DNA from 2 places in the Paraburkholderia dioscoreae genome. Region 2 is predicted to be linked to the other one. Evidence: riboswitches for the same ligand, from Rfam matches in the RefSeq annotation. Region 2 holds a riboswitch; the other holds the start of a gene.
The links. Region 2 has a riboswitch for glycine ahead of PDMSB3_RS28365 (D-amino acid dehydrogenase). Riboswitches for the same ligand answer to the same signal wherever they lie in the genome.
Positions count from the first base shown of each region.

Region 1: linked by a shared signal. The riboswitch ahead of gcvT (glycine cleavage system aminomethyltransferase GcvT) and the one ahead of PDMSB3_RS28365 (D-amino acid dehydrogenase) in region 2 are both predicted to bind glycine.

Region 1 covers NZ_LR699553.1:4,349,064-4,356,129, forward strand. Annotated here, with positions in the region: gene PDMSB3_RS19755 (c-type cytochrome) at 228-1,124, shown strand; gene PDMSB3_RS19760 (UvrD-helicase domain-containing protein) at 1,298-3,388, opposite strand; gene PDMSB3_RS19765 (oxidoreductase) at 3,700-4,749, shown strand; gene PDMSB3_RS19770 (hypothetical protein) at 4,947-5,297, shown strand; glycine riboswitch at 5,448-5,532, shown strand; glycine riboswitch at 5,575-5,738, shown strand; gene gcvT (glycine cleavage system aminomethyltransferase GcvT) at 5,822-6,940, shown strand.
Region 2 covers NZ_LR699554.1:1,812,801-1,819,866, forward strand. Annotated here, with positions in the region: gene PDMSB3_RS28330 (SLATT domain-containing protein) at 1-440, shown strand, start outside; gene PDMSB3_RS28335 (YceH family protein) at 437-1,147, opposite strand; gene PDMSB3_RS28340 (lipocalin family protein) at 1,363-1,935, shown strand; gene PDMSB3_RS28345 (helix-turn-helix domain-containing protein) at 2,038-2,610, shown strand; gene PDMSB3_RS28350 (GNAT family N-acetyltransferase) at 2,617-3,144, shown strand; gene PDMSB3_RS28355 (MFS transporter) at 3,408-4,664, shown strand; gene PDMSB3_RS28360 (LysE family translocator) at 4,679-5,311, opposite strand; glycine riboswitch at 5,521-5,614, shown strand; gene PDMSB3_RS28365 (D-amino acid dehydrogenase) at 5,798-7,009, shown strand.

The DNA.
Region 1 (7,066 bases), on a different replicon from region 2:
ACCGAAAGGATACCCGGTTTCGGCCGTACCGTCCACCGGACGGCCTGAATGGCAGCACCCAGCGCCTTCCGGCCGCTCCTCGCGATGCGGGTAAACGCCTGCTGAACACCCCGCCGCGCCCCTCGCCGCCGTCGAAATCTTGCGTCTATAATCGTCCGTGGCTGATTAAAGAACAAGAAATTGCCGTCACGCTGTACCGCTCACATACCCACGGAGACGAGACAAGCATGAGCGAAGCACCACACGGAGCCCCGATCAAAACCCCAGCACAGCTCATCGCCGCGATCATCGCCGGGTTTGCTGTTCCGATCGTCATCATCGTGCTGCTGGCCGTCTACGTCGATAACTCGACGCGCACCGGCGCCGGCACCGACTCTCTCTCCGAAGCCGAGGTCACCGCCCGCATCAAGCCGTTCGCCCAGGTCGACATTCGCGACGCCAATGCGCCGCGCATCTACAAGACCGGCGAAGAAGTCTACAAGGCCGTTTGCTCCGCGTGTCACGCGTCGGGTGCAGCAGGCGCGCCGAAATTCACCAATACCGCCGACTGGGCGCCGCGTATCGCGCAAGGCTTCGACACGCTGCTGCACACGGCGCTCGCCGGCAAGGGGGCAATGCCGCCGCGCGGCGGCACCAGCCCAGACGATTACAGCGACTTCGAAATCGCTCGCGCGGTCGCCTACATGGCGAACAATTCCGGCGCGAGCTTCCCTGAACCGGCTGAGCCGGCTGCGGGTGCCGCAGCGGCATCCGGCGCAGCAGCAGCCGCACCGGCCGGCGGGTCGGACGCGGGCGCGGCCCAGGCCGCCGCGGCAATGGCCGCGATGGCCAGCGTGCCGCAAGCGGCAGCACCGGCAGCCGGCGGCACGCAAAGCGCGGATGCCTCGCAAGCCGGCAAGGCGCTGTATCAGCAAGTCTGCCAGGCCTGTCACGCTGCCGGCGTGCTGAACGCACCGAAGTTCGGCGACAAGGACGCCTGGGCGCCGCGTCTGAAAGACCCCATCGACACGGTCTATAACTACGCGCTGCATGGCAAGGGCGCGATGCCCCCGAAGGGCGGCTCGAATGCCTCGGACGCGGACGTAAAGGCTGCCGTCGACTACATGGTCAGCGCGGTGAAGTAAGACGAGGCGTGGCCTGCGCCACGTCGCAAAAAAATCCCTGCCCGTGGAAACGCGGTGCAGGGATTTTTTCTTATCGGCTGCAGGTGGGCGCGGGAGCCAGATCAGCGGCTTCACCGCTCACGCCGTCGAACCCATACGTTTCGCCGGAGCAGCTCAGCGGCCTCAGCACTCGCTCACGGCTTCTGCAACAGCGCCTTCAAACTCGCAAGCCGGTCTTTCGGCGACATCGGCGCTTCTTCGGGCGTCGGCGGCGGAGCGTCGTCGAGCAGCATTTCGGGAATGAAGCGCGACGGCTCGCACACCACCGTTTCGCGCGCGCGCTTGCGCTTCTTGCACCAGTTCAGATGCAAACTGCGCTGCGCACGCGTGATCGCCACATACATCAGGCGGCGCTCTTCTTCGATGCGCGCGTCGTCGATCGGCTCGTCGTCGGGACCGCCGCGATGCGGCATGATGCCTTCTTCGACGCCAACCAGAAACACGTGCGGATACTCGAGCCCCTTCGACGCGTGCACCGTCGAGAGCCGCACCGCGTCGGGATCTTCCTCGCGGCCTTCGAGCATCGACATCAGCGCGACGGTCTGGATCAGACCCAGCAGACTTTTGCCGGTGTCGCCGAGACCGTCGGCAGTGTCGTAGCCGGTGGCTTCGTCGGCCGCGGCGCCCGTCGGCTCAGCCTTGGTGCCTTTGCGCTTCAACCACTCCATGAACTCCAGCACGTTTTGCCACTTGGACTGCGCCTGACGTTCGTCGAACGCGTCGTACAGGTAGGCTTCGTAGTGGATGGCGTCCATCAGTTCGTCGAGCAGCGTGCCGGCGGCGTCTTTCTCGGCGCGATCGGTGAGGCGCTGCATGAAGTCGCAGAACACGCGCATGGGTTCGATCTGCCGCGGCGACAGACGCGCCTCGATGCCGCCCATGTAAACCGCCTCGAACAGCGACACCTTGGCCTGTCCCGCGAACGAACCGAGCGCCTCGAGCGTCGTATTGCCGACGCCGCGGCGCGGCGTGGTGATCGCGCGGATGAACGCGGGGTCGTCGTTCGCGTTGGCGATCAGGCGCAGATAGGCGCAGATGTCCTTGATCTCGGCCTTGTCGAAGAACGATTGGCCACCGGACAGCACGTACGGAATCCGCTCACGCCGCAGCACCTGTTCGAAGATGCGCGCCTGGAAATTGCCGCGATAGAGGATCGCGTAGTCGCGAAAATTGGCGCGCCGCTCGAACTTGTGCGCCGACAGACGGAACACCACGGACTCGGCCTCGTGTTCTTCGTCGTTACAGGGCGTAACGGTGATCGTGTCGCCCATGCCGTGTTCGGACCAGAGCTTCTTTTCGAACAGCTTCGGATTGTTCGCGATCACGTTATTCGCGGCGGTCAGAATGCGCACCGTCGAGCGGTAGTTCTGCTCCAGCTTGATCAGATGCAGCTTCGGAAAGTCCTTGCTGAGCTGCCCGAGGTTTTCGAGCGTCGCGCCGCGCCAGCCGTAAATGGCCTGATCGTCGTCGCCCACCGCCGTGAACGCCGCGCGCTTGCCGGCCAGCAGCTTCACCAGTTCGTACTGGCAGGCGTTGGTGTCCTGATACTCGTCGATCAGCAGATAGCGCAGCTTGTTCTGCCAGCGGTCGCGCACCTGCTCGTTCTTCTCGAAGAGTTCGGCGGGCAGACGGATCAGATCGTCGAAATCCACCGCCTGATAGGCGTGCAGCGTCGCCACGTAATTGCGGTAGACGATCGCGGCCTGATGCTCGTCCTCGTTCGCCGCAATCGCAATCGCCTGCTCGGGCATGATCATGCCGTTCTTCCACAGCGAGATGATCGACTGGATCTTGCGGATGAAGCCCTTGTCCGTCGAGCCGACCTGCTCCTGGATCATGCCGAAGCAGTCGTCGGAATCCATGATCGAGAATTGCGGCTTCAGGCCGACGTGCTCCGCTTCCTGCCGCAGAATCTGCACGCCGAGCGAGTGGAAGGTACAGACCGTCAGCTGGTTGACGGGCACTTTGCGGCCTTCCTTGCCGGGCGTGGTGAGCGTTTTGCCTTCCAGCAGCTTGCCCACGCGCTCGCGCATTTCCAACGCGGCCTTGTTCGTGAACGTGACGGCGGCGATGTGGCGCGGCTCGAAGCCTTTGGCCTCGATCAGGTGCGCGATTTTCTGCGTGATCACGCGCGTCTTGCCGCTGCCTGCGCCGGCGAGCACGAGACATGGACCGTCGAGATAACGGACCGCTTCATTTTGAGCGGGGTTCAGGCCTGCGGACATCGTCTATGGATGGGTGATGCGGTTAAAGCGGCGGTTGAGGGCGCGGCGGCGCGAAACGCCGGGGGCATGCTGCGCGGCGCCGGCTGCCGGAACAGGCGCCCCGCGCGGAGCGGAGGGCGTTCTGGCCCGCTGCGCAAACGCGCGAGCGGAGCGATGTTAACACGGATGCACGCAACCGATGCCGCGTCCCATGACGGTCACCGGCACCACGACGACCCTGACGGTCCGCCTTCCGGACATGCCACAATTGCAGTGTTGCGCGCCGCCGCCACGGTGGCAAAGCGGCGCGCCGTTTTTGCAGGAAGACAAGCATGTCCGCATCGCTGAAGATTGGATTGATGGGTTACGGTTTCGCCGGCGCGACCTTTCACGCACCGGTAATCGCGCACTGCGGCCGCGCGAGCGTCGCGGCCATCGCCACGAGCCAGCCCGAGCGCGCGCTCGCCGACTATCCGCATACGAAGGTGGTGGCCGACCTCGACGCACTGCTGGCGCTCGAAGAAATCGACTGCATCGTGATCGCCACGCCGAACGACACGCATTTCGAACTGGCGCGCCGCACGCTGGAAGCGGGCAAGCACGTGGTGGTCGACAAACCGGTCACGCTGAATGCCGCCGACGCCCGCACGCTCGCCAACATCGCGCTCGCCCGCGGCAAGCTCTTCATGCCGTTTCACAACCGTCGCTGGGACGGCGATTTTCTGACGGTGCGGGATCTGCTCGCGAGCGGGGAATTGGGACGGGTCACGCAATACGAATCGCATTTCGACCGTTTCCGGCCGGAGGTGCGGCAGCGCTGGCGCGAGGAAGCGTCGCGCGGCGGCGGCTTGCTGCTGGACCTCGGGCCGCATCTGGTCGACCAGGCGTTGGCGCTGTTCGGCACGCCGCAGAGCTTGCTGGCCACGGTGCGCACGCATCGCGACGAGGCCAGCGCGCCGGACTACGTGCATATCCAGCTCGGCTATGGCGAGTTCGAAGTCGTGTTGCACGCCAGCGCGTTGACTGCTCTGGTCGCGCCGCGATTCACGATTCACGGCACGCGCGGCAGCTACATGAAATATGGGCTCGACACGCAGGAAGACCAGTTGAAGGCCGGCCTGCGACCCGGCGACGAAGGCTTCGGCGCCGGCAATGCGGCAGGCGTGCTGCGCGTGCTGGAAGGCAATCAGGAAGTGGAGCGCGAGCTGCCGACGCGTAATGGAAATTACGCGGGCTTCTATATCGCCGTGGCCGACGCCATCCAGAACGGCGTGAAGTTCCCGGTCAGCGCGCAGGATGCCGTCGATGTAATGACAATTATCGAACTCGCCGCCCGCAGTTCGGAAGAAGGCATCCGGCTGCCGTTTGAACGCGTTCGCTGACCCGTTTGCCTGCGCGTCGGCACGGCTTGTGTACCTAAAACCGCACTCGCCGCCCACGCCGCACAGGCCACAATCCTGACAGGCCCGAAAGGAACATAACGTTACAAATAAGGCCGTGTTCCCGGTCAGCGTGCTCCGGCAGTCAGCCGTTGCTTTCCGAGTAACAACACAAAACCACAATGACTTCCGGAGAGTTCATGCCCCGTTCCATCCGCGCGCTTGCCGCGTGCGCCCTGCTCAGTTCCCTCGCCGCCTGTGTGGTGACGCCTCAACCCGCGCCCGCCCCTCGTCCCAGCCCGCAACAGATCGCGGATCAGCGCCTGCGCCAGGTCGACGGCCGCATCGAGAATCTCGGCCGCCGTATCGATAACCGCGTGAATCAGGGCTATTACCCGCCGCCCCAAGGCGGCGCGCTGCATCATCGCCTCGACGTGATCCGTCAGGAAGCGCACGACATGGCCGCGCAACATGGCGGCGGCCTGTCCAGCGACGAACAGCGCGTGCTGAATCAGGAACTGGACAACGCGGCACACGCCATCGGCGAATAATCGCCGCGCGTTCGGGCTACGGAGCACCAAGAGAGCTGGCATCACAATGCGCGCTTTTTTGACGAACGCCAAAGCGCCGCGTCAGGTGCCATGCCACTCGCGGGCCTTTATTTGACAAGCCCCCGGCCCTCGCGTACATTCGCCGCACGCGTCGGGAGAGCGTGCTGGCCGCAGAAAACCGCAGGCCGCGCCGCCGAAGGGGCACACCCGCAAACTCTCAGGCAAAAGGACCGACCGCGTCGGAAAACCCGTGTTGAGGCAGCATCAAGGCACCGGTTTTTCGCACTCTGGAGAGCGGCAGTAGCCGTCTGCATCGCGCGTTTCGTATGCGTGCGAGCAGATTTGGCAGGCTGCCCACCGAAGGGGCGCGCGTTTCACCGTGGCGGATTCACGTTCGCACGGCAACGCAATCTCTCAGGTATCGAGGACAGAGGGGCCATGCAACAACGCATCGCTCGCAGCCGTCAGGCCGCGAGGCGTAGCGCCGCATGGCCTTTTTTGTTTCGCGAGATGCCCGAGGCCCCATGACCGAACTCAAACACACCCCGCTCAACGCCACCCATCGCGCGCTCAATGCCCGCATGGTCGATTTCGGTGGCTGGGACATGCCCGTCAACTACGGCTCGCAGATCGACGAACACCGCGCCGTGCGCACCGACGCCGGCATGTTCGACGTCTCGCACATGTGCGTCGTCGATTTCACCGGCGAGCGCGTGCGCGCCTTCTTCGAATATGCGCTGGCCAATAACGTCGCCAAGCTGCAAACGCCCGGCCGCGCGCTGTACTCCTGCCTGCTGAACCCGAACGGCGGCGTGATCGACGACCTGATCGTCTATTACTTCGGCGAAGATCACTTCCGCGTGGTCGTCAACGCCGGCACCGCCGACAAGGACATCGCCTGGTTCGGCCGGCTCAACGCCGAAGGCGGCTTCGGCCTGACCATCACGCCGCGCCGCGACTACGCGATCGTCGCCGTGCAAGGCCCGAACGCTCGCGAAAAAGTCTGGCAAACCGTGCCGGCTACGCGCGCCGCCACCGAGGCGTTGAAGCCCTTCAACGCCGCCCGTATCGCAGACACGCCGTTCGGCGAATTGACGGTCGCGCGCACGGGCTACACCGGCGAAGACGGCTTCGAAATCATCGTGCCGGCGAATCGCGTCGAAGCACTGTGGAACGCGCTACGCGCGCAAGGTGTGCGCCCGGCCGGCCTCGGTGCGCGCGACACGCTGCGCCTCGAAGCCGGCATGAACCTGTACGGCCAGGACATGGACGACAATGTCTCGCCGCTCGACGCCGGCCTCGCCTGGACGGTCGACCTCACCTCGCCGCGCGACTTCGTGGGCAAGAGCAAGCTGGAAGCGGACGGTTCGCAGGCCGCGTTCGTCGGCCTGATCCTGCTGAAGGACAACGGCAAGGCAGCAGGCGTGCTGCGTGCTCATCAGAAAGTCGTCACGCCGCAGGGCGAAGGCGAAATCACCAGCGGCACTTTTTCCCCGACCATGCAGGAATCGATCGCCTTTGCGCGCGTGCCGAAAGGCGTGCAGCCGGGCGACACCGTTCACGTTCAGATTCGTGACAAAAACGTTCCCGCAAGCGTGGTAAAACTGCCGTTCGTGCGCAACGGCAAAGTGCTCGCGGTTTAAGCAGACCGGCGCGTGCGCAAACCTTCACAAGAAAACGCCGGGCCGCCCCAAGTTTTCTTGTTCCCCCTCGGGGGGACCTGGCGCGAAGCGACAGGTTTGGGGGCCCTTTTAGTTACTACCGAATCA
Region 2 (7,066 bases):
CCCAGATGAGCCATTACGACATGGCGGACCTGCTATCGGCGCGCGACCGCCAGGTCGGCTGGCTCGCAACCGCGTTGACCGCCTTCGTGGGGACGGCGGTGTTCGCTTCCCTGCATGCCACCGCTGTCTCGCCCGAGCTCAGGATCTTCGTGGGCTTCGTGAGCGTGGCGGCCGCGGTCTCCACCGCGCTGCAGACCTTCCTGCGCTACGCCGAACGCGCCGAAAAACATCGCGCCGCCGGTGCGCGCTATGGCGCGGTGCGTCGCCGGCTCGAAGCGGTCTTTGCAGGTGATGCCGATGCGCGTGACGGCCACTATCTCACCGCGATCCGCGACGAGCTCGACCGGCTGGCCGAAGATTCGCCCAACGTGCCGCCGCGCGTTTTCCATCGCACCCAGCGGACGCTGTCCGCGGATACGCCGCGCAGCCGCGATGCTTAGGCGCCTTCGCCGGCAGTAAGGTCGCCGGCGTCGATACCCAGCTCTGCCGCCATGCGGCGGACCACGGTCTGCAGCCGGCTCACTTCATCGGCGAGGCGCTTCTGTTCGGCCTTGACCGCCTCGAACGCGGACAACGGCACCGCGTCGTCTTCGGCGCCCGGCTGCGCCAGTTCGCTCGCACTCACCTCGCCGCACAGCAGATGCGTCCAGCGGTTCTCGCGCTCGCCCGGCGTGCGCGCGAGTTTCACGACCCGTGGCGGGTCGTTGGCCGCGAGTTCATCGAGAAACGCTTCGACCGACGAGATATCGGCAAAGCCATGCAAACGCGCGCTGTTCAGGCGCAATTCGGCGGCGGTTTGCGAGCCGCGCAGCAACAGGGTGGTAAGCAGCGCCGCCGACTGGCTCGGCAAACCCAGCACCCGGTTCATGTTGTGCTCGAAGCGCGGCACGCGGCTGCTGCTGCCTTCCATTACGAGGCTCAAGCGTTTCAATCCGTCGACGGCGGTCAGCACCTCGGCTTCGGTAGCGTTCATGACCGGCGCGCGGCCGGTTTTCTGGTTGCAGCCCAAGGTCAGCGCGTTGAGCGAAAGCGGATAGCTGTCCGGCACCGTGTGCTGCTTTTCGACGAGCACGCCGAGCACGCGCCCTTCAAGCAAGGTCAGCGCGCGGATCGAAGGACGGGAGGAAGTGTCGGGAGTGGAGTTCATGGATGATGTCGCGGTATGAGCCGCCGGGTCTCGTGAATGACGTGCTGATGTGCGTTACCGCTGCACAGCCGGGCGACGCGTTCTGGTTTGTGGGCACTATGATAAACGGCCGAGGTCGTGGCGGTGTACGAATCTCCGCTGCGGCATGGCGCACGCGAGGCCATCTGGCACGCGGCGTGCTGCCAGCGGATGTCCTTCACTCATGGAGTCGCTCGATGCCTTTACGCCGCCAGTCGGTCCTGCGCCTGAGCGCCATTTCACTCGTGGTCGGCGCAGTGTGCCTGCTCGGCGCCTGCGCGTTCAGCCCGGCCGGCAAAAGCGGCAACGCGCGTGTGCCCGAGCCGGCGAAACCCGTGGATCTGAGCCGCTATCTCGGTCGATGGTATGAACTGGCGCGCTATGAAAACGGCTTCGAGCGCGATTGCGAAGCCGTCACCGCCGACTATGCCACGCGCGACGACGGCCTGATCGACGTCATCAACAGTTGCCACAAGGGCGCCGTGAACGGGCCGGCGGACGTGGCTAAGGGCCGCGCGAAAGTCGTCGCCGGTTCGGGCACTGCGAAGCTGAAGGTGTCGTTCTTCGGCCCGTTCTTCTTCGGCGACTACTGGGTGCTGGACCACGCGGACGACTATAGCTGGTCGATCGTCGGCGAGCCGAGCGGACGTTATCTGTGGATTCTGACGCGCGAAGCGACACCTGCCGCAAGCGTGAAAGACGCGCTGATCGAGCGGGTTCACGCACTGGGTTACGACACCTCAATGCTGCGCATGACCAGGCACGAGTAAGCTGCGTCCCTTGACTGCGCGAGAACCGATCGGAGCACGCCCACCGGCCGCCCCATTTTTTCCTGATTGACCATTTTCCATATTCGAGATAATTTCCCGAATATGGAAAACCCACTCCCCGACGACAACGCCATCGACCGCCGCATCGCGCAGCGGTTGCGGGCGCTGCGCGCCGAGCGCAACTGGTCGCTCGACGATCTCGCGAGACTCAGCAGCGTCAGCCGCGCGACGCTCTCTCGCCTCGAAAACGCCGCCGTGAGCCCCACGGCGAGCGTGCTCGGCAAGCTCTGCGTGGCGTACGGCCTGCCAATCTCGCGCCTCATGCACATGGTCGAAGAAGACTTCGCGCCGCACGTGCCGCGCGCCGCCCAGCCGCTCTGGACCGACGCCAGCGTCGGCTTCCGGCGGCGCTCCGTGTCGCCGCCCGCGCAGGCGTTGAGCGGCGAAGCGCTGGAATGCGAACTCGATGCCGGCGTGCGCATCACCTACGACGCATCGCCGCGGCCCGGCCTCGAACATCATCTGATCCTGCTCGAAGGGCAACTGCAGATCACCGTCGACGGCCAAAGCCACAACCTGCAACCCGGCGACTGCCTGCGCTATCAGCTGTTCGGCGCAAGCGCTTTCGTGACGCCCGCGCACAGCGGGGCCCGCTACATTCTCTTCATCGTGTGAGCCAGCATGAGCGCGACCACCCTCACCGCTTTCTCCGCCGACGACCTCGTGCGTCAGCTTCCCGAACTCGGCGCACTGCTGCGCGCCTGTGTGCATGACGGCGCCAGCGTCGGCTTTGTGATGCCGTGCGGCATCGACGAATGTGAGGCGTTCTGGCGCGGCAAAGTGCTGGCTTCGTTGCGTGCCGGCAGCCTGGTGCTGCTGGTTGCGCGTCACGGCGAAGCGATTGCGGGCACAGTACAGCTGGATTACGACACGATGCCGAATCAGCAGCATCGCGCCGAAGTGCGCAAACTGCTGGTGCATCCGGCTTTGCGCCGCCAGGGCATTGCGCGTGCGCTGATGACGGAACTCGAACGCCATGCGCATGGCTTGCAGCGCAGACTGCTCACGCTCGACACCCGAACCGGCGACCACGCCGAGCCGCTTTATACCGCACTGGGTTATCGCACGGCGGGCGTGATCCCGGGATACGCGCGTGACACGCATTCCGATGAATTCGACGCGACCACCATTATGTACAAGGCGCTATGAGTGAGGCGTGGATGTGCCGTTGTGCCGTTGTGCCGTTGTACGTCAGGCCGTCTTCGAATACTTGAACATCTATCCGCGTGTCTGCCCGGCCGCGTTGCGTCCGCTTCACCGAGTGACACCGAGTGGCACCGGACGACACTGAATGAGCACGATCGGCCATACTTCGCCCGCCTCCGCAGCCCGATTGGCCGCGCTCAGGCACAATCGTCTTTTCGCCGCGCGTGCGGCCCGACCCTGTGCGTTTCGCTTCCCATCCTGCCTCGATGAGTTCAGCCACTCCCGCCGACGGCGCGCCCCACTGGCAGCGCAATCTCTATGTCTGTCTGTTCGGTTCGTTCACGACCATCGTCGCGATGACCCTGCTGCTGCCGTTCCTGCCGCTCTATGTGCAGCAGCTCGGCGTGCATCCGGCCGCGGCCGCCGTGCAATGGTCGGGCGTCGCGTTCGGCGCGACGTTCCTCGCCGCGGCGCTGGTGTCGCCGCTGTGGGGACGCATGGCCGACCGCTACGGACGCAAGCTGATCCTGATTCGCGCGAGTCTCGGCATGGCCGTCGTGATGTCCCTGCTCGGGCTTGCGCAGAATGTCTGGCAACTGGTGGGACTGCGCTTTCTGGCGGGACTCGTCGGCGGCTATGCGTCGGGCGCGACCGTCATGATCGCCACGCAGACGCCGCGCGGACGCACCGGCTGGGCGCTCGGCACGTTGGCCTCGGGCGTGATGGCGGGCAGTCTCGTCGGCCCGCTGGTAGGCGGCGCGCTGCCGCCGCTGATCGGCATCCGCAATACGTTTTTCATTGCGGGGGCGATGATCTTCTGTGCTTTCATTGCGACCACGCTGCTCGTCAAGGAACAACCGGTGGACCGCACACGCGGCAAATCGCACGAGGAGCGGGCGGCCACCGGCTGGGCCACCGTGCCGGACCTGCGCCCCGTGCTGGCGATGCTGTTCACCTCCGGCTTGCTGATGTTCGCCAACATGTCGATCGAGCCGATCATCACCGTGTACGTCGGCCAACTGGTGCACGACGCGAGGCACGTCACGCTCGTGTCGGGCTTCGTGATGTCGGCCTCCGCGCTCGGCAGCGTGCTGGCGGCTTCGCGCGTGGGCCGTCTCGCCGACCGGATCGGCGCGCCGAAAGTGATCGTGACGTGTCTCAGCGTGTGCGCGGTGCTGCTCGTGCCGCAGGCGTTCGTCACGAGCGGCCTGCAACTGGTGGTGCTGCGCTTTCTGATGGGGCTCGCGCTGGCCGGCCTGTTGCCGTGCATTACGAGCGTGATCCGCCATAACGTGCCCGACCGTTCCGCCGGCTATATCCTCGGCTACGCGACTTCGGCGAATTACGCGGGACAGGTCACAGGGCCGCTCGCGGGCGGCTTTGTCGGGGCGCACTTCGGCATGCAGTCGGTGTTTCTCATCACCAGCGCGTTGATGCTATGCGGGGCGCTGTTCAACGGCTGGGTGTTCAGAGGTTCGGGTTCCGGTTCGGGCTCGGGCTCCGCTTCGGCGCGCGGCGGATAACGCGCCGCAAAAAATCAGCGGCGCGAATCGAGCGCAATGCGCACCGCGAGTCCGGCAAGCACGGTGCCCATCAACCAGCGCTGCACCAGCAGCCACACCGGGCGCCCGGCGAGAAACACGGCAATCGAGCCCGCCATGCTCGCGATCAACGCATTGACGGTCACGCTGATAACGATCTGCACGCAGCCCAGCGCGATCGATTGCGAAAGCACGCTGCCGTGTCCCGGCGAAATGAACTGCGGCAACAGCGACAGGTACATCACCGCGATCTTCGGGTTCGCGAGATTGGTGACGAGCCCCATCATGAAGAGCTTGCGGCGGCTGTCGTGCGGCAGGTCGCGCACCTGGAACGGCGAGCGGCCACCCGGCTTGACCGCTTGCCATGCCAGATACAGCAGATAGAGCGCGCCGCAGAAACGCAATGCGTCGTACGCGTACGGCACAGTCAACAGCAGCGCGGTAATGCCGAATGCGGCGCAGAACATGTAGAACACGTAGCCGAGCGCGACGCCGCCAAGCGAAACGAGACCCGCGCGGCGCCCCTGGCAGAGCGATCGCGAGATCAGATAGATCATGTTCGGCCCGGGCGTGAGCACCATGCCGAGCGAGACCAGACCGAAGGCGAGCAACGTTGTGAGGGCGGGCACGGCATTCTCCTTTGCGAATGAAAGTCGGATAGTGCCGCCAAATATAGCCGATGCGGGCGCTTTCAGCCCCACAGCCGGCTTGAAAGATTCGCATCGGAGTAGAAACCGCATTCATCTTCAGACGTGCCGTTTCAGACCGCTACTCGCACGGTGCATTGCAGGAAACACTTGCGGCGAATTATTTTGACCGGTATTGTCGAGCCGTTCTGCAATGCAGCGCGGGAGAGATCGTCAGATGTTCGTGACGACGCCGACGGAGCAACCGCCCCGGAAACTCTCAGGCAAAAGGACCGCGCAGCAGGAACATCTGGAGAGCGGCGCATCGGCATAGCCTGTGCGCCCACCGAAGGGGATTCCCCGCACACGGCTCGCATCGGGCCGGCCGCTGCGGAGAAGAAACTCTCAGGTACATGGACAGATGGGGCATCAGCGCCGGTTTCGACACGAAATCGACACCGGTGATGCTCAACTACTCTGGACCATGTCATGTCACGAATCGCCATTATCGGCGCCGGCATTACCGGCGTCACGACCGCTCACGCCCTCGCCCAGCGCGGCCACCACGTTACTGTCTTCGAGCGCCATCGCTATGCGGCAATGGAGACCTCGTTCGCCAACGGCGGCCAGTTGTCCGCCAGCAATGCCGAAGTCTGGAACAGCGCCGCCACCGTCATGAAAGGACTGCGCTGGATGCTCACGCGCGACGCCCCGCTGCTGCTCAATCCCGCGCCCACCTGGCACAAATACTCGTGGATGGGCGAATTTCTGCGGCAGATTCCGCACTACCGGGCGAACACGGTCGAAACCGTGCGGCTCGCGATTGCCGCGCGCGAGCATCTGTTTTCGATTGCCGAGACCGAGGGCATCGACTTCGATCTGGAGCGGCGCGGCATTCTGCACATCTACAAGACCCGCAAGGAATTCGACGCTGCGAGCAAGGTGAACGAACTGTTGCGCGAAGGCGGACTCGACCGCAACCCGGTCACGGCGGGCGAGTTGCATGGCATCGAACCCACGCTGCATGGCGATTTCTACGGCGGATTTTTCACGCCGTCCGATTCGACCGGCGATATTCACAAGTTCACGCGCGGTCTCGCTCAGGCGTGCGTGCGGCACGGCGTCGAGTTTCACTACGACGCGGAGATCACGTCGATCGAGCAGCCTGGCGAGGGCCGCTTTTCGCTGGCGGTCAATCTCGAAGGCGAATCGCAGCGGTTTGCGTTCGAGCGGGTCGTCGTGTGCGCCGGCGTGAAGAGCCGAGATTTTGCGGCCATGTTGGGCGACCACGTGAACATCTACCCGGTGAAAGGCTATTCGATCACCGTCTGTCTCGACGACGAGATCAGCCAGCAGCGTGCCCCCTGGGTGAGTCTGCTCGACGATAGCGCGAAGATCGTCACGAGCCGGTTGGGCATGGATCGCTTTCGCGTGGCCGGCACGGCCGAGATCAACGGCTTCAACCGCGATATCCGTTCGGACCGGATTGCGCCGCTAGTGGACTGGACCCGGCGTTATTTCCCCGAGGTGTCGACCTCGCGCGTGGTCCCTTGGGCGGGCTTGCGGCCGATGCTGCCGAGCATGTTGCCCAAGGTAGGCCGAGGAAAGCGGCGTGGCGTGTTCTACAACACCGGGCATGGGCATCTGGGCTGGACGTTGTCGGCCGCGACGGCGCAGGCGCTGGCGGGCGCGATCCGGTAGGCTTGCGGCGGGATTTTTTTGCCGACGGCGGCGGATTGTATTGATCTCACCGCCGTC